Regions from separate parts of the Streptomyces sp. NPDC092370 genome, predicted to be linked through region 2. Evidence: riboswitches for the same ligand, from Rfam matches in the RefSeq annotation. Region 2 holds a riboswitch; the other holds the start of a gene.
What was found. A riboswitch is a leader RNA that binds a small molecule or an ion and turns the genes downstream of it on or off. The one in region 2 is predicted to bind S-adenosylmethionine.

Region 1 (11,295 bases), on a different contig from region 2:
ACGACGCCACCCGCTGGCGGCGCTCGTCGTCCTACTCCTCGCGCTGGCATGCACCGGGGGGCTGTACGCCGTGTTCGCACCCGCGGGCCAGGCGCAGGCCGACGAAACCGCCCAGTCCCTCACCATCGAGGAGGGCAAGAAGCTCTACGCCGTCGGCTGCGCCAGTTGCCACGGCACCGGCGGTCAGGGCACCTCCGACGGGCCGAGCCTGGTGGGTGTGGGCGCAGCGGCCGTAGACTTCCAGGTGGCCACCGGCCGGATGCCGGCCGCCACCTCCCAGGGCCCCCAGGTCCCGGAGAAGAAGAACATCTACTCGCAGGCCGAGATCGACCAGCTCGCGGCGTACATCGCCTCGCTGGGCGCCGGTCCGTCCGTCCCGACGGAGGAGCAGTACGGCCCCCAGGGTGCCGACATCGCCAAGGGCGGTGAGCTGTTCCGCAACAACTGCGCGCAGTGCCACAACTTCACCGGCAAGGGCGGCGCGCTGACGCACGGCAAGTACGCGCCGAGCCTCGAGGGCGTCTCCCCGAAGCACATCTACGAGGCCATGCAGACCGGCCCGCAGAACATGCCGTCCTTCCCCGACACCACGCTGTCGGAGAAGAACAAGAAGGACATCATCGCGTACCTCGACGCGGTCAACAGCGAAAAGACCGAGAGCCCCGGCGGCCTCGAACTGGGTGGCCTCGGGCCGGTCAGTGAGGGCCTCTTCGGCTGGATCTTCGGTCTCGGCGGTCTGATCGCCGTCGCCGTGTGGGTCGCCGCCCGGACCGCAAAGGCCAAGAAGTCATGAGTAGCCAAGACATTCCAGAAGAGAACCTGCCTGCCGCGCAGTCCGCAGGACATGACGAGCACGGGCACGGCGCGGTGAGCGTCGCGGACGACAAGCACCCGTTCGCCGACCCGGGCCTGCCGCCTCACGAGCACCGCATCCAGGACGTCGACGAGCGGGCCGCCAAGCGGTCCGAGCGCGCGGTCGCCCTGATGTTCACGACGTCGATGCTGGCCACCATCGCCTTCATCGCCGCGTTCGTGGCGATCCCGGTCGACAAGGCGGTCTACATCTGGCCGCTCGGCCACATCAGCGCCCTGAACTTCGCGCTGGGCATGACGCTCGGCATCGCGCTGTTCTGCATCGGCGCGGGCGCGGTCCACTGGGCCCGCACCCTGATGTCGGACGTGGAGGTCGCCGACGAGCGGCACCCGATCGAGGCGACGCCCGAGGTCCGCGAGAAGGTCTTCGCGGACTTCAAGCAGGGCGCCAAGGAGTCCGCGCTCGGCCGCCGCAAGCTGATCCGCAACACCATGCTCGGGGCGCTCACGCTGGTGCCGCTCTCCGGAGTCGTGCTGCTGCGCGACCTCGGCCCGCTGCCTGGTGAGAAGCTCCGCCACACGCTCTGGTCCAAGGGCAAGCTGCTCGTCAACATGAACACCAACGAGCCGCTGCGTCCCTCCGACGTCGCGGTCGGTTCGCTGACCTTCGCCAAGCCCGAGGGCCTGGAGGAGCACGACCACGACTTCCAGAACGAGATCGCCAAGGCCGCCCTGATGATCGTCCGGATCCAGCCGGAGAACATCAAGGACAAGCGCGAGCTCGAGTGGTCGCACGAGGGCATCGTCGCGTACTCGAAGATCTGCACCCACGTCGGTTGCCCGATCTCCCTGTACGAGCAGCAGACGCATCACGTGCTCTGCCCCTGCCACCAGTCCACCTTCGACCTCTCCGACGGTGCCCGAGTGATCTTCGGTCCCGCTGGTCACGCCCTGCCGCAGCTCCGCATCGGCGTGAACGACGAGGGCTACCTCGAGGCGCTCGGCGACTTCGAAGAGCCCGTCGGCCCTGCTTTCTGGGAGCGCGGATGAGCACTGCACAGACACGCCGCAAGGCGCCCGCGGGTGAGCGGGTAGCCGACTGGGCCGACGGCCGCCTCGGGATCTACTCCCTGGCCAAGGCCAACATGCGCAAGATCTTCCCGGACCACTGGTCCTTCATGCTGGGTGAGATCTGCCTCTACAGCTTCATCATCATCATCCTCACGGGTGTGTACCTGACGCTGTTCTTCCACCCGTCGATGAACGAGGTGGAGTACCACGGCAGCTACGTGCCGCTCCAGGGGCAGCTGATGTCGGAGGCGTTCGCCTCCACCCTGGACATCAGCTTCGACGTCCGCGGCGGTCTGCTCATCCGGCAGATCCACCACTGGGCGGCGATCATCTTCCTCGCCGGCATGTTCGTGCACATGATGCGCGTCTTCTTCACCGGCGCGTTCCGCAAGCCGCGCGAGATCAACTGGCTGTTCGGCTTCCTGCTGTTCGTCCTGGGCATGTTCACCGGTTTCACCGGTTACTCGCTCCCGGACGACCTGCTCTCCGGCACCGGTGTCCGCTTCACGCAGGGCGCGATCCTGTCCGTGCCGATCGTGGGCACGTACATCTCGATGTTCCTGTTCGGCGGGGAGTTCCCGGGCACCGACTTCGTCGCCCGGTTCTACTCGATCCACATCCTGCTGCTGCCGGGCATCATGCTCGGGCTCGTGGTCGGCCACCTGATCCTGGTCTTCTACCACAAGCACACCCAGTTCGCGGGTCCCGGCCGGACCAACAAGAACGTCGTCGGCATGCCGCTGCTGCCGGTCTACATGGCCAAGGCCGGAGGCTTCTTCTTCCTGGTCTTCGGTCTCATCTCGGCCCTCGCCGCGATCGCGACGATCAACCCGATCTGGGTCCTGGGCCCGTACCGGCCCGACCAGGTGTCCACCGGTGCCCAGCCCGACTGGTACATGGGCTTCGCCGAAGGCCTGATCCGGGCGATGCCGGGCTGGGAGATCAACCTCTGGGGCCACACCCTCGTCCTGGGCGTGTTCATCCCGCTGGTGCTCTTCGGTGTGTTCCTCGCGATCATCGCCCTCTACCCGTTCATCGAGTCGTGGGTCACCGGGGACAAGCGCGAGCACCACATCCTGGACCGGCCGCGCAACGCCCCGACCCGCACCGGCGTCGGTGTCGCGTGGGTCACCGGCTACATCATCATGCTGATCGGCGGTGGCAACGACATCGTCGCCACGCACTTCCATCTGTCGATCAACGCGGTGACCTGGTTCGTCCGGATCGGGTTCTTCGTCGGACCGGTCATCGCCTTCATCGTCACCAAGCGCATCTGCCTCGGCCTGCAGCGCCGGGACAAGGAGAAGGTGCTGCACGGCCGCGAGTCGGGCATCATCAAGCGCCTGCCGCACGGTGAGTTCATCGAGGTGCACGAGCCGCTCAGCCAGGAGCAGATGTACACGCTCACCGCGCACGAGCAGTACAAGCCGGCCGAGATCGGCCCGACGGTCGACGAGAACGGTGTCGAGCGCAAGGTGAAGGGCTCCGAGAAGCTGCGCGCCAAGCTCAGCGACGCCTACTACGGCGAGGGTGCCCAGATCCCGAAGCCCACCGCCGAGGAGTACCGGGAGATCACGAGCGGCCACGGCCACCACTGATCACTGCTTCGCCACGCCACACCGAAGGGCCCCGTCCGATCGTCGGACGGGGCCCTTCGCCGCGCTCGGGGCTGGATAGGGTGGACCTCGTTGAGATTCTCGTCCCGTAGTGCGGGACGCCTGACCCTGGAGCGGCTTATGAGCGCTGTGACCCCCGCTGGAGGCGACACCGCGGCGGGCCGCTCCTGGCCCCTGCTGCTGAACGGCCTGCTGGACGGCAGGCACCTGGGCGCCGACGACACCGCCTGGGCGATGGACCGCATCATGCGCGGTGAGGCGACCGAGGCGCAGATCGCCGGGTTCGTCGTGGCCCTGCGCGCCAAGGGCGAGACCGTCGAGGAGATCAACGGCCTGGTCCGCGCGATGTACGAGCATGCCAACGTGATCGAGGTGCCCGGGGCGACGGTCGACATCGTCGGCACCGGCGGTGACGGCGCGAAGACGGTCAACATCTCCACGATGTCCTCGATCGTCGTCGCGGGCACCGGCGCGAAGGTCGTCAAGCACGGCAACCGGGCCGCGTCCTCGGCGTCCGGGGCCTCCGACGTGCTGGAGAAGCTCGGGGTCAACCTGGAACTGCCGCTGCACCGGGTCGCCGAGGTGGCCGAGGAGGCCGGGATCACCTTCTGCTTCGCGGTGAAGTTCCACCCGGCGCTGCGGCACGCGGGCGCGGCCCGCGGCCAGTTGGGTATCCGCACGGTGTTCAACGCCCTCGGCCCGCTGACCAACCCGGCCCGGGTCCGGGCCCAGGCCGTCGGCGTGGCGGACCCCCGCATGGCGCCGATCGTCGCGGGCGTGTTCGCCGAACGCGGCAACTCGTCCCTGGTCTTCCGGGGTGACGACGGCCTCGACGAGCTCACCACCACGGCCACGTCCCGGGTCTGGATCGTCCGGGACGGCGAGGTGACCGAGGAGGCCTTCGACCCCCGGGACGTGGGCCTCGAACTGGTCCCCGTCGAGGCTCTGCGTGGCGCGGACGCCTCCTACAACGCGGAGGTCGCGCGGCGGCTGCTGGACGGAGAGACGGGGCCGGTGCGGGACGCGGTGGTGCTGAACTCGGCCGCGGCCCTGGTGGCCCTGGAGCCCACCACCGCGCCACTGGCCGATCAGATCCGCGCCGCGATGGTGAAGGCGGCCGAGTCGATCGACTCCGGTGCGGCGAAGCGGACGCTGGAGCGCTGGGTGGCCGCGAGCAACACGTAGGGAACCGGGACGGCGTCCCGCGATCCGGACTCGGGTTGCGGGACGCCGATCTTTTCGCGTACGTTCCCGGCAGGTCATGAGTGACAGTCATGAGGCCCCGGCCGACTGTCCGGCAACCCTCCGTCCGTGGCGGGGTGCCCCGGGTGAAGACCAGGCCGCAGGCAGCGAGGTCTGTGGCAAGCGCGTGACGAGGAGTCTCTCGTGAACCAGCGAATGCGATAGGGCCGCAGAGCCCCGCCTCCGCATCCCCTCTTTCCTTCACCCCCGCTTGTAGCCGTATGTGCTCGCGGGCGGATTCCACCTGCCGTCACGGGAGTTCACCCATGTCCGTCTCCACCGTTGCCGCCGATCAGTCTGTTTGTGCCCCGCTGCCCGTTCTGGGCCGGGATGTCACCGTCCCGCTCGTGACCGGGGGCGAAGTCACCTACGCCGCGCTCGACTACGCCGCCAGCGCCCCGGCCCTCCAGCGGGTCTGGGACGACGTGGCCGCCTACGCGCCGTACTACGGCAGCGTGCACCGCGGGGCCGGGTACCTGTCCCAGCTGTCGACCGACTTGTTCGAGAACGCCCGCCGGACCGTCGCGGAGTTCCTCGACTGCCGCGAGGGCGACCAGGTGATCTTCACCCGCTCCACCACCGACTCCCTCAACCTCCTCGCCGCCGCGCTCCCCGCCGACTGCCAGGTCTTCGTCTTCGAGACCGAGCACCACGCCGCCCTGCTGCCCTGGCGCAACGCCCGCGTGACGTGCCTCGACGCCCCGCGCAGCCCCCGTGAGGCCGTCGAGACCCTGGAGCGCGCCCTGGCCGGCCGGTCTGTGTCGACCGAGGGGGGCCACGGGCCGGCCTTGGTCTGCGTCACCGGCGCCTCGAACGTCACCGGCGAGCTGTGGCCCGTACGGGAACTCGCCGCGGCCGCGCACGCCCACGGTGCGCGGATCGTGCTGGACGCCGCCCAGCTGGCCCCGCACCACCCGGTGTCCGTCGCCGGCCTCGACGTGGACTGGGTCGCCTTCTCCGGGCACAAGCTGTACGCGCCCTTCGGCTCGGGCGTCCTGGCCGGACGGGCCGACTGGCTGCGCGCCGCCGAGCCGTATCTCGCGGGCGGCGGCGCCAGCCGCAAGGTCGGCCGGCGGGATGACGGGGGAGTGGACGTGGAGTGGCACGACAGCGCCGCCCGCCATGAGGCCGGTTCGCCCAACGTCATCGGCGCCTACGCCGTCGCCTCGGCCTGCAAGGCGCTGACCGAGGCCGGTTTCGACACCCTCGTGGCCCGTGAGCAGTACCTCATCCGCGCGGTCCGGGAGGGTCTCGCCGGCGTTCCCCAGGTGCGGTTCCTGTCCCTCTTCGGGGACGACGCCCCGCGGGTCGGGGTGCTCTCCTTCGTCGTCGAGGGCTGGAACAGCTCCCACTTCGCCGCCGCCCTGTCCGCCGAGTACGGCATCGGCGTGCGGGACGGGCTGTTCTGCGCCCATCCGCTGGTGCGCACGCTGCTCGGCAGCGACCCGCAGTCGCAGGGGGAGTGCGGGTCGCCGGAGGCCGTGCCCGGGGAGAAGTCGCTCAACGCCATCCGGGTCAGCTTCGGCGCGGGCACGCCGGACGAGCACGTGGAGCGGTTCGTGCGGGCGGTGCGGGAGCTCGTGACGGACGGGGCGAAGTGGAACTACCGCACCGAGGACGGGCGCTGCGTGCCGGACACCTCCGCCTGAGCCGGTGGGCGGCTGCCCGGGACGATCATCCGCGGGGCGGGTTCGGGGGTGTCCGTGAGCAGGTCACGCGCGCGGGGCGGGACGCGACGGCCTCAGTTGTCCAGGCCGATCGAGAATGCCGCCTCCAGGTCGTGCTGCGAGTACGTACGGAACGCCACGTGCGTGTCGGTCCCCTCCACTCCGGGGATCTTGCTGATCCGGCCCGGGATGACCTCCGCCAGGTCCTCGTGCTCCTTCACCCGGACCATCGCGATCAGGTCGTAGGTGCCGGTGACGGAGAAGACCTCGCTGACGCTGTCCAGCGCCGCGATCGACTCGGCGATCTCGGGGATCCGGTCCACGCTGGTCTTGATCAGGACGATCGCGGTGATCACGGCTGGTTCTCTCCCTCGGGGGCCGGAGCAGGGGCGGCCTTCACTCTAGTAGGGCTGGTGGGGCGGCCGTAGCGGACCGACGCATAGCCGAAGCCCAGACCGAACCCGATGAGGTGGGCGAGGTAGGCCACCCCCGGCCCGTCCGAGGCCCGCCCCGCCGCCAGCCACTGCAGCGCCGCCCAGAACGGCAGTACGACCCACGCCGGGAAGCGCACCGGAAGGAAGAAGAGGAACGGCAGGAGACTGGTGACCCGGGCGCGGGGGAACAGGTACAGGAACGCGCCGAGGACCGCCGAGATCGCCCCCGAGGCGCCGACCAGGGACTGCTCGGAGTGCGCGTTGGCGACGGTGTAGCCCAGCAGGGCCAGGTAGCCGCAGCCGACGTAGAACAGGGTGAACTGCACGCGGCCCATCCGTTCCTCGGTCATCGCCCCGAAGACGTAGAGGAAGAGCATGTTGCCGAGCAGGTGCACCCAGCTGCCGTGGACGAAGAGCGCCGTCGCGGGCGTGAGGGCCGACCCCGCGGACCCTTCGAACAGTTCTGCGGGAATCACCCCCCAGCGCCGGAAGTAGGCCCGCTGTACGGCCAGGAGCTCGTCGCCGGTGCCGTACGCCGGGTTCAGGCCCGAGGCGGGTCCGGCCAGGAAGGACAGACAGCACAGGGCGATCAGTGAGTACGTCACCGGCGCCGACGACCCCCTGACCGATCTGCCGGCCCGGACGATCGACGCACTCCACTTGGAGATCATGAGCACAAAGCATGACGCAAACGGACGCAACCACCCAGGTCGCCTCGCCGCCGTGGACGGGCAGGCGGCGAGGACCCGCCAGGCCGTAGGGTTACGAGCCATACGCACCGGGGATGCCGGTCGCGTCACGGACACTAGAAGGAAAGAGAACAGGTCACGATGACGGTTCCCCTGCCGACCGCCGAGACGCGGTGGCGCTGCACCCTCTGCGGCAACCTCACGAGGTTCGACGTGACCCGCTCGTCGAAGGTCGTCGAGTACGTCCACCTCGACCTGGCCGGAGAGCCGAAGGTCGAGGAGCGCGAGGTGCTCAGTGAGAGCATCGAGTCGGTGCGCTGCCGCTGGTGCAACGCGGTGGACCAGGTGGAACTCGTGGACAGGCCGGGCGCCGGCTCCTGACGGGAGGCGGCCCCGCACAGGCATTGGGGTGTGACGGATGGTGGAGACCACGGGCGGGGGGCCGGGGGACGGCGCCGCCGAGGTGCTCGACCGTCCCCTGCCCGACGGTGTGCGCCGCAGGGTCGTGCAGATCGTCTCCGACGGCTTCGGCTCGCTGACGGTGGGCGAGCTGCCCGCCCAGCTCAGGCAGTACGCCAGGTTCGCCCCGAACCGCAGGGCCAAGTTCGCCGGCAACGCGATGGCCGCGGCGCTGGAGACCGATCCGCTGTTCCGGCAGCGCATCGGGGAGAACCTCAGAGAGACCCAGCCGGAACTGACCGGCGCTCTCGACTCAGGCTCCCCGCCCCCGGCCGCGGACCCGCTCGACGTGGCGGCCGCGGCCTACGTACTGCGGCCGCCCGGCTGGGTGAAGCTGGTCACCGCCGCCGGCGAGGAGGCCCAGCGGGCCGACGCCGAGCGCGCCGACGAGGAGAGCCGGGCCGAGCTGGAGCGGCTGCGCGCCGAACTCGACCGGGCCCGTGACCACACCCGGGCCGAGACCGAGCGGCTGCGCACGGAGCTGGAATCGGCCAAGAAGGAGACCGAGTCCCTGCACCGCAAGCTGCGCGCCGCCCTCAGCGACGTCAAGCGCGGCGAGGCCGCCCTGCGCAAGGTGCACGGTGAGATCGAGGCCATCCGCGCCGAGGGGCACGCCCAGGTGTCCGCCGCCGAGAGCGAGACCCGGCGGCTGAAGTCCCGGCTGGGCGAGACCGAGGCCGCCCTGGAGGCCGCGCGTCGGGCCGCCCGCGAGGGCCGCAGCGTCGAGGACATGCGGGTACGCCTGCTGCTGGACACCCTGCTGGACGCGACCCAGGGGCTCCGGCGTGAACTGGCCCTGCCGCCCGTGTCGGTGCGGCCCGCCGAGACAGTCGACGCCGTCGAGCCGGGCCGGATGACCCCCAAGGACATCGCCGCCCGCGCCCTGTCCGAGAACGACCCGCAGGTCCTCGACCAGCTGCTGGCGCTGCCGCAGGCGCATCTGGTCGTCGACGGCTACAACGTCACCAAGACCGGCTATCCGCAGATGCCGCTGGAGAAGCAGCGCCTCAGGCTGCTCGGACAGCTCTCCCAGCTGGCCGCGCAGAGCGGCGCGGAGGTGACCTGCGTCTTCGACGGCGCCGAACTCGCCGCACCGGTGCTGCTGGCCCCGCCGCGCGGGGTGCGCGTGCTGTTCTCGAAGCCGGGCGTCACCGCCGACGAGCTCATCCGCCAGCTGGTGCGGGCCGAACCGCCGGGCCGCCCGGTCATCGTGGCGTCCACGGACCGCGAGGTCGCCGACGGCGTGGCCCGCGCGGGCGCCCGCCCGGTCGCCTCGGCCATGCTCCTCAAGCGCCTTTCGTGAGCCTAGGGGGCGTACGCACCATGCGTAACGTCCGGGCGTGATGCCTGAATTGATGGCGTCTGTGGGCCACGTTGCGTCAAGAGGGCCTTACCGCCTGTGAGTCCAGAGGAAAAGTTGGCCTACCGTGACGCGATTTTTCATCTGAGGATTTGAACTGATCACAGGAAGGTCACTAGGGTCAGGCCGAACCTCCGCTCGGGTGATCACTCATCGGGAGAGACGGCGGAGGGGCCAGAAGGAGCTTTTCACCCGTGGCGTCCCACCGTCGTCCGAAGCAGCCGAGCCGCGCACGTGTGACCGTGCTGACCACCGCCGCCGCCGCTGCCGTCGCCTTCAGCTCGCAGGCCGCCAACGCGGCCCCCAGTGAGAAGCCGAGCAAGGACGAGGTCAAGGCCAAGGTCGACAAGCTCTACGAAGAGGCGGAGCAGGCCACCGAGAAGTACAACGGGGCCAAGGAGAAGCAGGAGAAGCTCCAGAAGGAGATCTCCACCATCCAGGACAACGTGGCCCGCGGCCAGGAGGAGCTCAACGAGCTCCGCGACGGCCTGGGTCTGGCCGCCGCGTCGCAGTACCGCACGGGCTCCATCGACCCCTCCGTCCAGCTGTTCCTCTCCGCGAACCCCGAGGACTACCTCGACAAGGCCTCCACGCTCGACCAGTTGAGCAGCCAGCAGGTCGAGGCGCTGAAGAAGGTCCAGGAGAAGCAGCGCGAACTCGCCCAGGAGCGCGCCGAGGCCTCCGACAAGCTCAAGGACCTCGCCTCCACCCGGACCGAACTCGGCGAGAAGAAGAAGGAAGTCCAGGGCAAGCTCGCCTCGGCGCAGAAGCTGCTCAACAGCCTCTCCGCCGCCGAGAAGGCCAAGCTCGCCGAGGAGCAGAACCGTGCCAGCCGGGCCAGTGAGCGCGACGCCCTCACGGCCGACGTCCCGCCCGGCTCGGGCCGTGCCGCCGCCGCCTTCGCCTTCGCCCAGGGCCAGCTCGGCAAGCCCTACGTCTACGGCGCCACCGGCATGAGCTCCTTCGACTGCTCCGGCCTCACCTCCCGGGCCTACGCCGCCGCCGGTGTGCAGATCCCGCGCACCTCCGAGGCGCAGACCGGAGCCGGCACCAAGATCTACTCGGTCAGCCAGCTCAAGGTCGGCGACCTGGTCTTCTTCTTCAACGACCTGCACCACGTGGGCCTCTACGCCGGCAACGGGCAGATCATCCACGCCCCGCGCACCGGCACGGTCGTCCGCTACGAGTCGATGAACACCATCGGCGGCCCGTTCATGTTCGGCGTCCGGGTCTGATCCTCGCGCCGCGAGGTCCCTCGAACTCTCCCCGGCGTCCCGGAGATCGGACACCACGTCCGCCGTTCGGGCGAATCACGACAGCTCCGAGTGAGCCCACGCCCCGCCATTGACCTGCGTCAGCGGCGGGGCGTCGTGCCGGACACCCACGGATGGTCGTTGGCGGCACCCTGTCACGGGGCTACTGTCTGCCGCGTTCCAAGTCCGCCAGCGGAAGGAGAGCGGCTTCCCGTGGGGTCCCATCGCCGCCTTGCCACGTCCGGGTTCGACCGGGGCGCCAGTGTCGCCGTCGGTTTCCTGTCCGTTTCCGCCGCCGCCCTGGGGGCGGTACCGGCCGGCGCCGCACCGTACGACGACACCCGGGCCACGGTGGACCGGCTCTACGAGCAGGCCGAGAAGGCGACCGAGGCCTACAACGAAGCCGACGAACGCGCCGACGAGCTGCGCGCCGAGGTCGGCACCGCCCGGGACCGCATCGCCCGCCGGCAGCAGCGGATCAACTCCATGCGCGAGTCCCTCGGTTCGCTCGCCGGCGCCCAGTACCGCTCGGGGGGCATCGACCCCTCCCTCGCCCTGCTGCTCTCCGCCGACCCGGACGACTACCTCGACCGCGCGTCCCGGCTCGACCGCCTCACCGCCCACCAGGCCGGTGAGCTGAGGGAGCTGCAGGACGCCATGCGCGAACTCGCCCAGGAGCGCGAGGAGGCCG
Region 2 (11,295 bases):
CGACTCCCCGGAGAACATCGACACCTTCTCCTGGCTGAAGGAGGACCTGGTCGGCAAGGACCTGACCGGGCCGGTCGCGCCCGGTGAGCTGAACCGCGCCGCGGCGTTCGCCGCCTTCGCCAAGGGCGAGGTCGGCATGCTCAACGGCCACCCCTCGCTGATGAAGATCGCCGCCAAGAACGGCGTCAAGTACGGGATGGTGCCCACGCCGGGCAAGGAGGGCCCCAGCAGGTCCACCCTCGGTGTCACCGACTGGATGACGGCGTTCCGCAAGAACGGCCACCGCGACCAGGTGGGCGACTTCCTCGACTTCGTCTACAGCGAGAAGAACGTGCTGGCCTTCTCCCGCGAGTACGACCTGCTGCCGGTCACCACCTCCGCGTCCGGCACCATGGCCTCCTCCGACGAGGACCGGCACCTCAGGCCGTTCCTGGAGGAGCTGCTGGCCTCCGAGCTCTACCCGGTCGGCAAGACGTCCTGGGCCGACGTCAGTGCCCAGGTGAAGCAGCAGATCGGCAAGGCCGTCGCGCCCGGCGCCAGTCCCTCGGGCGTCCTGGGCCACCTCCAGGCGTCGGCGACCCGGGCGGAGAGCGCGGAGTAGGCGCTGTCGGTGGCGGGCGCTACCGTGCCGGGCATGGACGAGGAGTACGACGGGACGCGGCTCGGGCGCAGGGAGCAGGACATCCTCGCGCTCGAACGCCGCGGCTTCTGCGGGCCGGGCGCGAAGGAGCGGGCCATACGCGAGGAGCTGGGCCTGGCCCCCGTGCGCTACTACCAGCTCCTCAACGCCCTGCTGGACGACCCAAGGGCCTTGTCCCACGACCCGGTGACGGTGAACCGGCTGCGCCGCATACGGGAGACGCGCCGGGCGGAACGCTGAGGGCCGCGGGGTGTCCGGCCACCGCGGTGTGCGGGGACGTCGTGGTGTGCGGGGGCGTCGTGGTGTGCGGGGACGTCGTGGTTGTTCGCACCCCGCGGCGGAGCCGCATATCGATGCCGCCCGCGCCCCCGAAGTACCTGCCCGTCAGCCGATGAAGTCCGCCAGCGCCCTCAGCAGCCGCACGACACCCTCCGGGCCGTCCACCACCAGGTCCGCCCGTTCTCGCAGTTCCGTCACCTCGTCGCTGCCGCTGCACACCAGCAGGCCTGGGGTGCCGTCCGCGCGCAGGGTGTCGACGGCGGCGTACGCGGGCAGGTCGCCCAGGTCGTCGCCGCCGTAGAGGACGGACCCGGCGCCGATCTCCCGGGCGAACCCGGTGAGGGCGACGCCCTTGTCGATGCCGGGCGGGCGCAGTTCGAGGACCATGCGGCCGGGCTCCACGATCAGGCCGTGCCGGGTCGCCAGGGCGGTGAGCGGCTCGCACAGGGCCTCGAAGGCGGCCTGCGGGTCGGGGGCCCGGCGGGTGTGCACGGCCACGGCCCGGCCCTTGTCCTCCACCCAGGTCCCGGTCCCTTCGAGGAGTACGGGCAGCTCGGCGCGGACGGCGTGGACGCCGGGGTGCGGATCGGGGGCGGTGACCTTGCCGCTGCGGGCGTCCCACCGCTCGGCGCCGTAGTGGCCGAGGACGACGAGGTGCTCGAGTCCCGGTGCGCCCGCGAAGCCGCCGTTGCGCACCGCGACCTCGGCCGGCCGGCCGGTGATCACCGCCACGGCGGCCACCTTCGGCGCGAGCGCGGCCAGCGCGGGCAGCGCCCATGGGTGGGCCCGGGCCCGCTCCGGGTCGGCCACGATCGGCGCGAGCGTCCCGTCGAAGTCGAGCCCGATCAGCGCCTTGTCCGGTCGGGCGAGGAGGGCGGCGAGCCCCTCCTGCCCGGCCCGCGTGACGGGTGTGGGCAGGGGCTCGGCGCCGGGAGCGTCCGGCCCGCCCGGCCGGGTCGTGGCGCCGCGACCCTCCTGCCCGGCCCGCGTGACGGGTGTGGGCAGGGGCTCGGCGCCGGGAGCGTCCGGCCCACCCGGCCGGGTCGTGGCGCCGCGCCCGGCCGGCTCGTCCTGCCGCTGCCGAGCGGCCGGCGAGTCGTGCGGGGCACTCCCGCCCGTCTGGCTGCTCATCCGGCCCTCAGCCCCTCAGCGCTTCGAGCTGGTCCACGAACCACTGCGCCGGCGGCAGCGCCGTCGCCGCGGCGGCCAGACGCTTGCAGCGCTCGGCGCGTTCCTCGGGGCGCATCGACAGGGCCTCGTGCAGGGCCTGAGCCGTGCCCGTGACGTCGTAGGGGTTCACCGTGATCGCGTCCTCGCCCAGCTCCTCGTGCGCCCCGGCCTCCCGCGACAGCACCAGCGCGCAGCCCGCGTCGGAGAGGACCGGTACCTCCTTGGCGACGAGGTTCATGCCGTCGCGGATGGGGTTGACGAGCGCCACGTCGGCCAGCCGGTAGGCGGCCAGCGAGCGGGCGAAGTCGTCTTTGACGTGCAGCACGACCGGCTTCCAGCCCGGTGTGCCGTACTCGGCGTTGATCTCGTCCGCGACCCGCTGCACCTCGGCCGTGTAGTCCCGGTACACGGCGAGGTCCTGTCGCGAGGGGTACGCGAAGGCGACGTGCACCACCTGCTCGCGCCACTGCGCGTGGGCCTCCAGCAGCCGGCGGTACGCCAGCAGGCCGCGCACGATGTTCTTGGACAGCTCGGTGCGGTCGACGCGGACGATGGTGCGGCGGCCCTCGCCGATCTCCTGCCGCAGCCCGGCCATCCGCTCCTCGACGTCCGGCTCGTGGGCCCGCTTGCGCAGGAAGTCCGCGTCGGCCCCCAGTCCGTGCACTCCGACCCGCGTGCCGCCGAGCCCGCCGGCGAACCGCTCGGCGCACGCGGTGAACGCCTCCGCCCAGCGCTCGGTGAGAAAGCCCAGCCGGTCCGCGCCGAGCATGCCGCGCAGCACCTGCCCGGCCACGTCGTCCGGCAGCATCCGGAAGTACTCCGGCGGCGCCCACGGCGTGTGCGAGAAGTGGCCGATCCTCAGGTCCGGGCGCAGCTCGCGGAGCATGCCCGGCACCAGCGTCAGGTGGTAGTCCTGCACCACCACCGCCGCACCCTGCGCCGCCTCCTCGGCCAACGCCTCGGCGAACGCCCGGTTGTACGTCTCGTAGGACGCCCACTGCCGCCGGAACTCAGCGTCGAAGACCGGCTCCAGGGGCGTCTGGTACAGCATGTGGTGGACGAACCACAGGACCGAGTTGGCGATGCCGTTGTACGCGTCGGCGTGCACGTCGGCCGGGATGTCCAGCATCCGCACGCCGTGCTCTCCGACCCCGCGCCTCACCGCCTCCCGGTCGCCGTCGGACAGCGCCGAGCACACCCACAGCGCGTCCGCGTCCGAACCGATCGCGGAGAGCCCGGAGACCAGGCCGCCGCCACCCCGTTTGGCGTCCAGCGAACCGTCCTCGCCCACCGTGTACGAGACCGGACCGCGGTTGGAGGCCACCAGCACCTGCGCAGCACCGTACGTTGAAGCCATAGACCTCAACCTAGCCCGGCCCGGAAACGCTCAAACGTACGGATCTGCCGTGCGCGGCCGAAAACGGCCCCGGTCAGGCCGCTCTCCGCGCCTGGTACTCGGCGATCTCCACCATCGGGGGACGCTCCTCGGTGTCCACGGAGTACGTCCGGGGCTCGAAGCCGTCCTCGCCCCGCTCGAACTGCGTCAGGGACGGCCGGACCAGGTGCCCGCGGGCCAGCCGCAGCTGGGCCGTGCGGTAGATCGCGGCGGCCATCCGGCCCAGCGCCTGCCCGTCCTGGTGCCGGTGCTTGCGCACCCCGACGTCCACCTGGGCCAGGGCGTCCAGGCCCGCCAGGTGCAGGGCGTCGACGAGCATGCCGAGCTCCACGCCGTAGCCGACGGGGAACGGCAGCCGCTCCAGCAGGGAACGGCGGGCCGCGTACTCGCCGCCGAGCGGCTGCACGAAGCCCGCCAGCCGCGGCCAGTGCATGTTGAGCAGCGGGCGCGCCATCAGTTCGGTGACCCGGCCGCCCTGCCCGGCGGTCCTGGCGGAGGCGAGCGAATCGAGCTCAGTGCCGAGCGGACGGTCGTACATGGCCTTCACCAGGTCCACGTCCGGCTCGGTGAGCAGCGGGCCCACGATTCCGGAGACGAAGTCGGACGAGAATTCCCTGAGGTCCGCGTCGACGAAGCAGACGATGTCCCCGCGGGTGACGAGCAGGGAGCGCCACAGCACCTCGCCCTTGCCGGGCACGGCGGGCAGCCGCGGGAGTATCCCGTCCCGGTGCACCACCCGCGCGCCCGCGGCGGCGGCCACCTCGGACGTGCGGTCGGTGGACCCCGAGTCGACGACGACCAGCTCGTCGACGAGCGGGACCTGTCGCATCAGGTCGTGGCGGATGACGGCGACGATGTCACCGACCGTCGCCTCCTCGCTGAGCGCGGGCAGCACGACGCTGACCGTCTGGCCCGTGCGCTGCTTGGCGGCCAGGATCTGGTGGAGCGGGCGATCGTTCACGGACCAGGAACGGGTGCTCAGCCACCGCTCGACTTCTTCCAGCACCGTGGCGGCTCCTCTGCGTACTCCGGGCGGGACGGACGGTGATCCATCTCGCGGTTCGGACGGCTATCTCAACTGTCCTGGTCGTCGGTTACAGTCTTGAACAACGCGGATGACCATCGCATGTCCGGGGTCACCCGCCGCCTACAACCACATACAGCTCATCCAGAGGGGCAGAGGGAAACGGCCCGATGAAGCCCCGGCAACCCTCCAGTCGGTTCTCGTAGGTCACTGGCGACCACTTCGCGAGGCTCCCGGCTAGGGAAGGTGCCAAATCCGTCTCACGGCGAAACGCGTCGTGAGGAAGATGAGGAAGGGCCTCGCCTCACATGGCTGCGCAGACTGTTGCAAGCACCACTGACTCCACCGTAGACCTTGGTCCCGCCGCGGCGCTGAGCTGCCGCGAGTGCGGTCACCGCGTCCCCCTCGGCCCGGTCTTCGCGTGCGAGGAGTGTTTCGGCCCGCTGGAGATCGCCTACGACTTCTCGGCCTACGACACCGAGGAACTGCGTAAGAAGATCGAGGCGGGACCGGCGAACATCTGGCGTTACGCCCCGCTGCTGCCGGTTCCGGCCGACGTGGCGGACAAGCCGAACATCAACCCGGGCTGGACCAAGCTCGTCAAGGCCGACAACCTCGCCCGCGAGCTGGGTGTCGACGCCGGCAAGCTCTTCGTCAAGGACGACTCCGGCAACCCGACGCACTCCTTCAAGGACCGTGTCGTCGCCCAGGCCCTGGAGGCCGCCCGCGCCTTCGGCTTCACCACGCTCTCCTGCTCCTCCACCGGCAACCTCGCCGGTGCGGTGGGCGCCGCCGCGGCCCGCGCCGGCTTCCGCTCGTGTGTGTTCATCCCGCACGACCTGGAGGAGGGCAAGGTCGTCATGGCCGCGGTCTACGGCGGTGAGCTCGTCGGCATCGAGGGCAACTACGACGACGTGAACCGCTTCTGCTCCGAGCTGATCGGCGACCCGGCCGGAGAGGGCTGGGGCTTCGTCAACGTCAACCTGCGGCCGTACTACGCCGAGGGCTCCAAGACCCTCGCGTACGAGATCTGCGAGCAGCTCGGCTGGCGGCTGCCCGACCAGCTCGTCGTGCCGATCGCCTCCGGCTCGCAGCTCACGAAGATCGACAAGGGCCTGCAGGAGCTGATCAAGCTCGGTCTGGTCGAGGACAAGCCCTACAAGATCTTCGGCGCGCAGGCCGAGGGCTGCTCGCCGGTGTCGACGGCGTACAAGGCCGGGCACGACGTGGTCCGCCCGCAGAAGCCGGACACCATCGCCAAGTCCCTCGCCATCGGCAACCCGGCGGACGGGCCGTACGTGCTGGACATCGCGCGCCGCACGGGCGGTGCCGTGGAGGACGTGAACGACGAGCAGGTCGTGGACGCGATCAAGATCCTCGCCCGGACCGAGGGCATCTTCGCGGAGACCGCCGGCGGTGTGACGGTGGGTGTGACGAAGAAGCTGATCGAGAGCGGTGTGCTCGACCCGTCGAAGACGACCGTGGTACTGAACACCGGGGATGGTCTCAAGACGCTGGATGCGGTGGCGGGCACGGGTCTTTCGGCGACCATTCGTCCCAGCCTGGATGCGTTCCGGGCGGCTGGGCTCGTCTGATCGTTGATCCCTGCGGGCCGGTGGGGGTCGTTCGCGCCCACGCGGCGGAGCCGTGGATCGGCACAGCCCCGCGCCCCTAGGTTTGTCACCCAACCGGAGGTTTTGAAGACATGAGCGTCACCGTTCGCATCCCCACCATCCTGCGCACCTACACCGGCGGTCAGGCCGAGGTCGCCGCCGAGGGGGCGAATCTCGGCGAGGTCATCGCCGATCTGGAGAAGAACCACACCGGGATCGCCGCCCGGGTGCTGGACGACCAGGGCAAGCTGCGCCGGTTCGTCAACGTGTACGTCAACGACGACGACGTGCGGTTCGAACAGGGGCTGGAGACGGCGACGCCCGACGGTGCCGGGGTGTCGATCATTCCCGCCGTCGCCGGCGGCTGAACCCGGTCGACCGGCCCGATTATTACCTTCGGTAACGGCTGTCACTGAGAGTTCACCGAATTGCCCCCTCCGTGAGAGAAGCGGAGGGGGCAATTCTGTGTGATTGAGCGCGATACAGTTGGGGAACACGATCCCGATCCTCTGATCGGAACCCTGAATTCCCTCCGCGGGCCCGACAAGATGTAGCCAAAGTGTGCGCATCTTTTGCGGCTTTTGTTCTCTTTGTGGAGCCCGATTTGCCCTGAATTCGGGCGAATTCTGCCTACATTCCGGACCCTGCGCGTCCGGAATTCTCGTCCGATTGACCTGTTGCAGACGGCAGTTGGACAGATACATTCGGCCGCGGTCGACGCGTTCCGGCGCACGCCCCCAACCGTGGGGGGTGAGGTCTGACCCGGGTCCGCGAAGTGTGGATCTGTGCAAGGGCCAGTAATAGGGGAGTTAGGCATGGCTCAGGGCACCGTCAAGTGGTTCAACGCGGAGAAGGGGTACGGCTTCATCGCGGTCGACGGTGGTGCGGATGTTTTCGTCCACTACAGCGCGATTCAGATGGACGGCTACCGCACCCTTGAAGAGGGCCAGCGGGTCGAGTTCGAGATCTCGCAGGGCCAGAAGGGACCGCAGGCCGACATGGTTCGCGTCTCTGCCTGAACGCGCACCACGACCAACGCTCAAGCGACCGGTCTTCTCAGAAGGGCCCGTACCCCCCGGGGTGCGGGCCCTTCGGCCTGTTCGGAACCCCTGCCGGGCGGCGTTCGCGGGGCGGCTGACGGCCCGTCCCGGTCCCGCCGGGCGCTTGCCCCGCCCGTCACCCGACCACCACCCCTCGTCGAGCCGGCTTCGCGGGCGCACCTTGCACTCGGAGGGGTCGAGTGCTAATCATTGCGTTAGCACTCTGAAGGTGAGAGTGACAACGTAAGGACCGGGTCGGTGAGGCCCACGGACCGGATGGGGCAAGGAACCAGCCGGTCGGGGCCGTCCGTCGCGGGCGCGGGCGCGGTCCGAAGTAATCACCCCCAGTCCTGGAGGGACCACTTCACATGGCCAAGATCATCGCGTTCGACGAGGAGGCGCGGCGCGGCCTCGAGCGCGGCATGAACCAGCTCGCGGACGCCGTGAAGGTGACGCTCGGCCCCAAGGGCCGCAACGTCGTCCTCGAGAAGAAGTGGGGCGCGCCCACGATCACCAACGATGGTGTGTCCATCGCCAAGGAGATCGAGCTCGAGGACCCGTACGAGAAGATCGGCGCCGAGCTGGTCAAGGAAGTCGCCAAGAAGACGGACGACGTCGCCGGTGACGGTACGACCACCGCGACCGTGCTCGCCCAGGCCCTGGTCAAGGAGGGTCTGCGCAACGTAGCCGCCGGCGCCAACCCGATGGCCCTCAAGCGCGGTATCGAGAAGGCCGTCGAGGCCGTCTCCGCCGCCCTGCTGGAGCAGGCGAAGGACGTCGAGACCAAGGAGCAGATCGCCTCCACGGCCTCCATCTCCGCCGCCGACACCCAGATCGGCGAGCTCATCGCCGAGGCCATGGACAAGGTCGGCAAGGAAGGCGTCATCACCGTCGAGGAGTCCCAGACCTTCGGTCTGGAGCTGGAGCTCACCGAGGGTATGCGCTTCGACAAGGGCTACATCTCGGCGTACTTCGCCACCGACATGGAGCGTATGGAGGCCGTCCTCGACGACCCGTACATCCTGATCGCGAACTCCAAGATCTCCAACGTCAAGGACCTGCTCCCGCTCCTGGAGAAGGTCATGCAGTCGGGCAAGCCGCTGCTGATCATCGCCGAGGACGTCGAGGGCGAGGCCCTGTCGACCCTGGTCGTCAACAAGATCCGCGGCACCTTCAAGTCCGTCGCCGTCAAGGCCCCGGGCTTCGGCGACCGCCGCAAGGCGATGCTGCAGGACATCGGCATCCTCACCGGCGGCGAGGTGATCTCCGAGGAGGTCGGCCTCAAGCTGGAGAACGCCACGATCGACCTCCTGGGCAAGGCCCGCAAGGTCGTCATCACCAAGGACGAGACCACCATCGTCGACGGTGCCGGCTCCGCCGAGCAGGTCCAGGGCCGGGTCAACCAGATCCGCGCCGAGATCGAGAACAGCGACTCGGACTACGACCGCGAGAAGCTGCAGGAGCGCCTGGCGAAGCTCGCCGGCGGTGTCGCGGTCATCAAGGCCGGTGCCGCCACCGAGGTGGAGCTCAAGGAGCGCAAGCACCGCATCGAGGACGCCGTGCGCAACGCCAAGGCGGCCGTCGAGGAGGGCATCGTCGCCGGTGGTGGCGTGGCCCTGCTGCAGGCCTCCTCGGTCTTCGAGAAGCTGGACCTGGAGGGCGACGAGCTGACCGGCGCCAACGCCGTGAAGCTGGCCCTGGAGGCCCCGCTCAAGCAGATCGCCGTCAACGGTGGTCTCGAGGGTGGCGTCATCGTCGAGAAGGTGCGCAACCTGCCCGTCGGTCACGGCCTGAACGCCGCGACCGGTGACTACGTCGACATGATCGCCGAAGGCATCATCGACCCGGCGAAGGTGACGCGCTCCGCTCTGCAGAACGCCGCTTCCATCGCCGCGCTGTTCCTCACCACCGAGGCCGTCATCGCCGACAAGCCGGAGAAGGCCGCCGCGCCCGCCGGCGGCGGCATGCCGGGCGGTGACATGGACTTCTGATCGACCTGACGGTTGATCGACGTCCTTACCGAGGGCGGCACCTCCTGTTCGGCAGGGGGTGCCGCCCTCGGGCGTATCCGGTGCGCCTGCGGTATGCGTCCGGGGCGTGATCGGGATCACGGCCGGGGCGGGATGGCGGGGGCGGGGCCGAGGGGTTGGAACGTACGCCCTATGCGCATGCACATACCCTCCGGTATCCGAAAGCGAGCCCCCCACGTGACTGTCGCCGCCTCCGCTTCCCGCGCCGCCGAAATCCTGTCCCGGCCCGTATCGCTGGGCGGCCTGACCGTTCCGAACCGGATCGTGATGGCGCCGATGACCCGTATGTTCTCCCCGGCCGGTGTGCCGGGCGAGGACGTCGTCTCGTACTACGCGCGCCGCGCCGCCGCCGGAGTCGGCCTGATCGTCACCGAGGGCACCTACGTCGGTCACGAGTCGGCCGGGCAGAGCGACCGTGTGCCCCGCTTCCACGGTGACGAGCAACTCGCCGGCTGGGCCAGGGTTGCCGAGGCGGTGCACGCGGCGGGCGGCACGATCGTGCCGCAGCTGTGGCACATCGGCATGGTCCGCAACCAGGGTGAGCCGCCGGTCGCCGACGCCCCGGCCGTCGGCCCCTCCGGCCTGCGCATCGGCGCGACGGAGCCCACCGGGGAGGCCATGACGCAGGCCGACATCGACGCCGTCATCGGCGCGTTCGCCGAGGCCGCGGCCGCCGCGGAGCGCATCGGGTTCGACGGCGTCGAGATCCACGGCGCCCACGGCTACCTGCTCGACCAGTTCCTCTGGGAGGGCACCAACCGCCGCACCGACGCCTACGGCGGCGACCGGGTCGCCCGTGCCAAGCTCTCGGAGGAGATCGTCGCGGCCGTCCGCGAGACCGTCTCCGCCGACTTCCCCATCATCTTCCGCTACTCCCAGTGGAAGCAGGGGGCCTACGACGCCCGCCTCGCCGAGACGCCCGAGGAGCTGGAGGCCATCCTGACGCCGCTGGCCGCCGCCGGTGTCGATGCCTTCCACGCCTCCACCCGCCGCTACTGGTTGCCCGAGTTCGACGACTCCGACCTCAACCTGGCCGGCTGGACCAAGAAGCTCACCGGCAAGCCCGCCATCACCGTCGGCTCGGTCGGTCTGAACGGCGACTTCATCAAGGCCTTCCAGGGCCAGGGCGCCGAACTGGGCGACCTGGACAACCTCCTCGACCGCTTCGAGCGCGACGAGTTCGACCTGGTCGCCGTCGGCCGCGCCCTGCTCCAGGACCCCGAGTGGGCCCGCAAGGTGCTCGACGGCCGCTTCGAGGACCTCGCGCCGTACGACCCGGCGTCGCTCAAGACCCTCAGCTGACCCTGCCTCCGAAGGGCTCTGGATCTGCTTGCGTCAGTCAAGGACACTGACCTGGCTCCTGTTCACTCGCAGTCGCTGAGGAGATCCAGATGACGACGACCGAGTCCCGCCCCCCGGCGGACGGCCCCTCCGAGCAGCCCGGACCGGTGGTGCGCACCACCGCCGGTGCCGTCCGGGGGCGCAGGGAGGCGGGGCTCGCGGTCTTCCGTGGCATCCCCTTCGCCGCGCCCCCGGTGGGCGAGGCCCGCTTCATGCCCCCGCGGCCCGCCGACGCCTGGGACGGCATACGGGGCGCGTACGCCTTCGGCCCGCCGCCCCCGCAGGATCTCGGCAATCTGGGCGGCCCGGGCCTGATCGAAGTGCCCCACGGCGACGAGTGGCTCACGGTCAACGTCTGGACACCCGAGCCCGACCCGAGCGCCCACCGGCCGGTGATGGTGTGGATCTACGGCGGCGCTTACAAGCTCGGGCACTCCGGCAGCCCCGGCTACGACGCCCGGCACATCGCCGCCGACGGCGACGTGGTGGTCGTGTCCCTCAACTACCGCCTGGGCATGGAGGGTTTCGCATCGATCGAGGGCGCGCCCGCCAACCGGGGGCTGCTCGACCAGGTGGCCGCGCTGGAGTGGGTGCGGGACAACATCGAATCCTTCGGCGGCGACCCCGGCCAGGTCACGGTCTTCGGGGAGTCCGCGGGAGCCGGTTCGGTCGCCTCGCTGCTCTCCATGCCGCGTGCGACCGGCCTGTTCCGGCGGGCGATCGCCCAGAGCGTGCCGGGGACGTTCTTCTCCGACGCGCTGG

Region 1: another riboswitch for S-adenosylmethionine. It lies ahead of ACIQHQ_RS04515 (aminotransferase class V-fold PLP-dependent enzyme); the one in region 2 lies ahead of thrC (threonine synthase).

The regions. Positions count from the first base shown of each region.
Region 1 is NZ_JBIVQO010000001.1:1,001,502-1,012,796, forward strand. It holds gene ACIQHQ_RS04495 (c-type cytochrome) at 1-793, shown strand, start outside; gene ACIQHQ_RS04500 (Rieske 2Fe-2S domain-containing protein) at 790-1,863, shown strand; gene ACIQHQ_RS04505 (cytochrome bc complex cytochrome b subunit) at 1,860-3,482, shown strand; gene trpD (anthranilate phosphoribosyltransferase) at 3,621-4,685, shown strand; SAM riboswitch class IV at 4,758-4,874, shown strand; gene ACIQHQ_RS04515 (aminotransferase class V-fold PLP-dependent enzyme) at 5,009-6,391, shown strand; gene ACIQHQ_RS04520 (Lrp/AsnC family transcriptional regulator) at 6,484-6,765, opposite strand; gene ACIQHQ_RS04525 (rhomboid family intramembrane serine protease) at 6,762-7,514, opposite strand; gene ACIQHQ_RS04530 (hypothetical protein) at 7,674-7,913, shown strand; gene ACIQHQ_RS04535 (NYN domain-containing protein) at 7,951-9,294, shown strand; gene ACIQHQ_RS04540 (NlpC/P60 family protein) at 9,546-10,586, shown strand; gene ACIQHQ_RS04545 (NlpC/P60 family protein) at 10,818-11,295, shown strand, end outside.
Region 2 is NZ_JBIVQO010000003.1:144,334-155,628, forward strand. It holds gene ACIQHQ_RS11855 (extracellular solute-binding protein) at 1-601, shown strand, start outside; gene ACIQHQ_RS11860 (DUF3263 domain-containing protein) at 635-880, shown strand; gene otsB (trehalose-phosphatase) at 1,025-2,050, opposite strand; gene ACIQHQ_RS11870 (trehalose-6-phosphate synthase) at 2,058-3,446, opposite strand; gene ACIQHQ_RS11875 (glucosyl-3-phosphoglycerate synthase) at 3,520-4,491, opposite strand; SAM riboswitch class I at 4,647-4,802, shown strand; gene thrC (threonine synthase) at 4,818-6,104, shown strand; gene ACIQHQ_RS11885 (MoaD/ThiS family protein) at 6,215-6,490, shown strand; gene ACIQHQ_RS11890 (cold-shock protein) at 6,938-7,141, shown strand; gene groL (chaperonin GroEL) at 7,531-9,153, shown strand; gene ACIQHQ_RS11900 (NADH:flavin oxidoreductase) at 9,331-10,494, shown strand; gene ACIQHQ_RS11905 (carboxylesterase/lipase family protein) at 10,584-11,295, shown strand, end outside.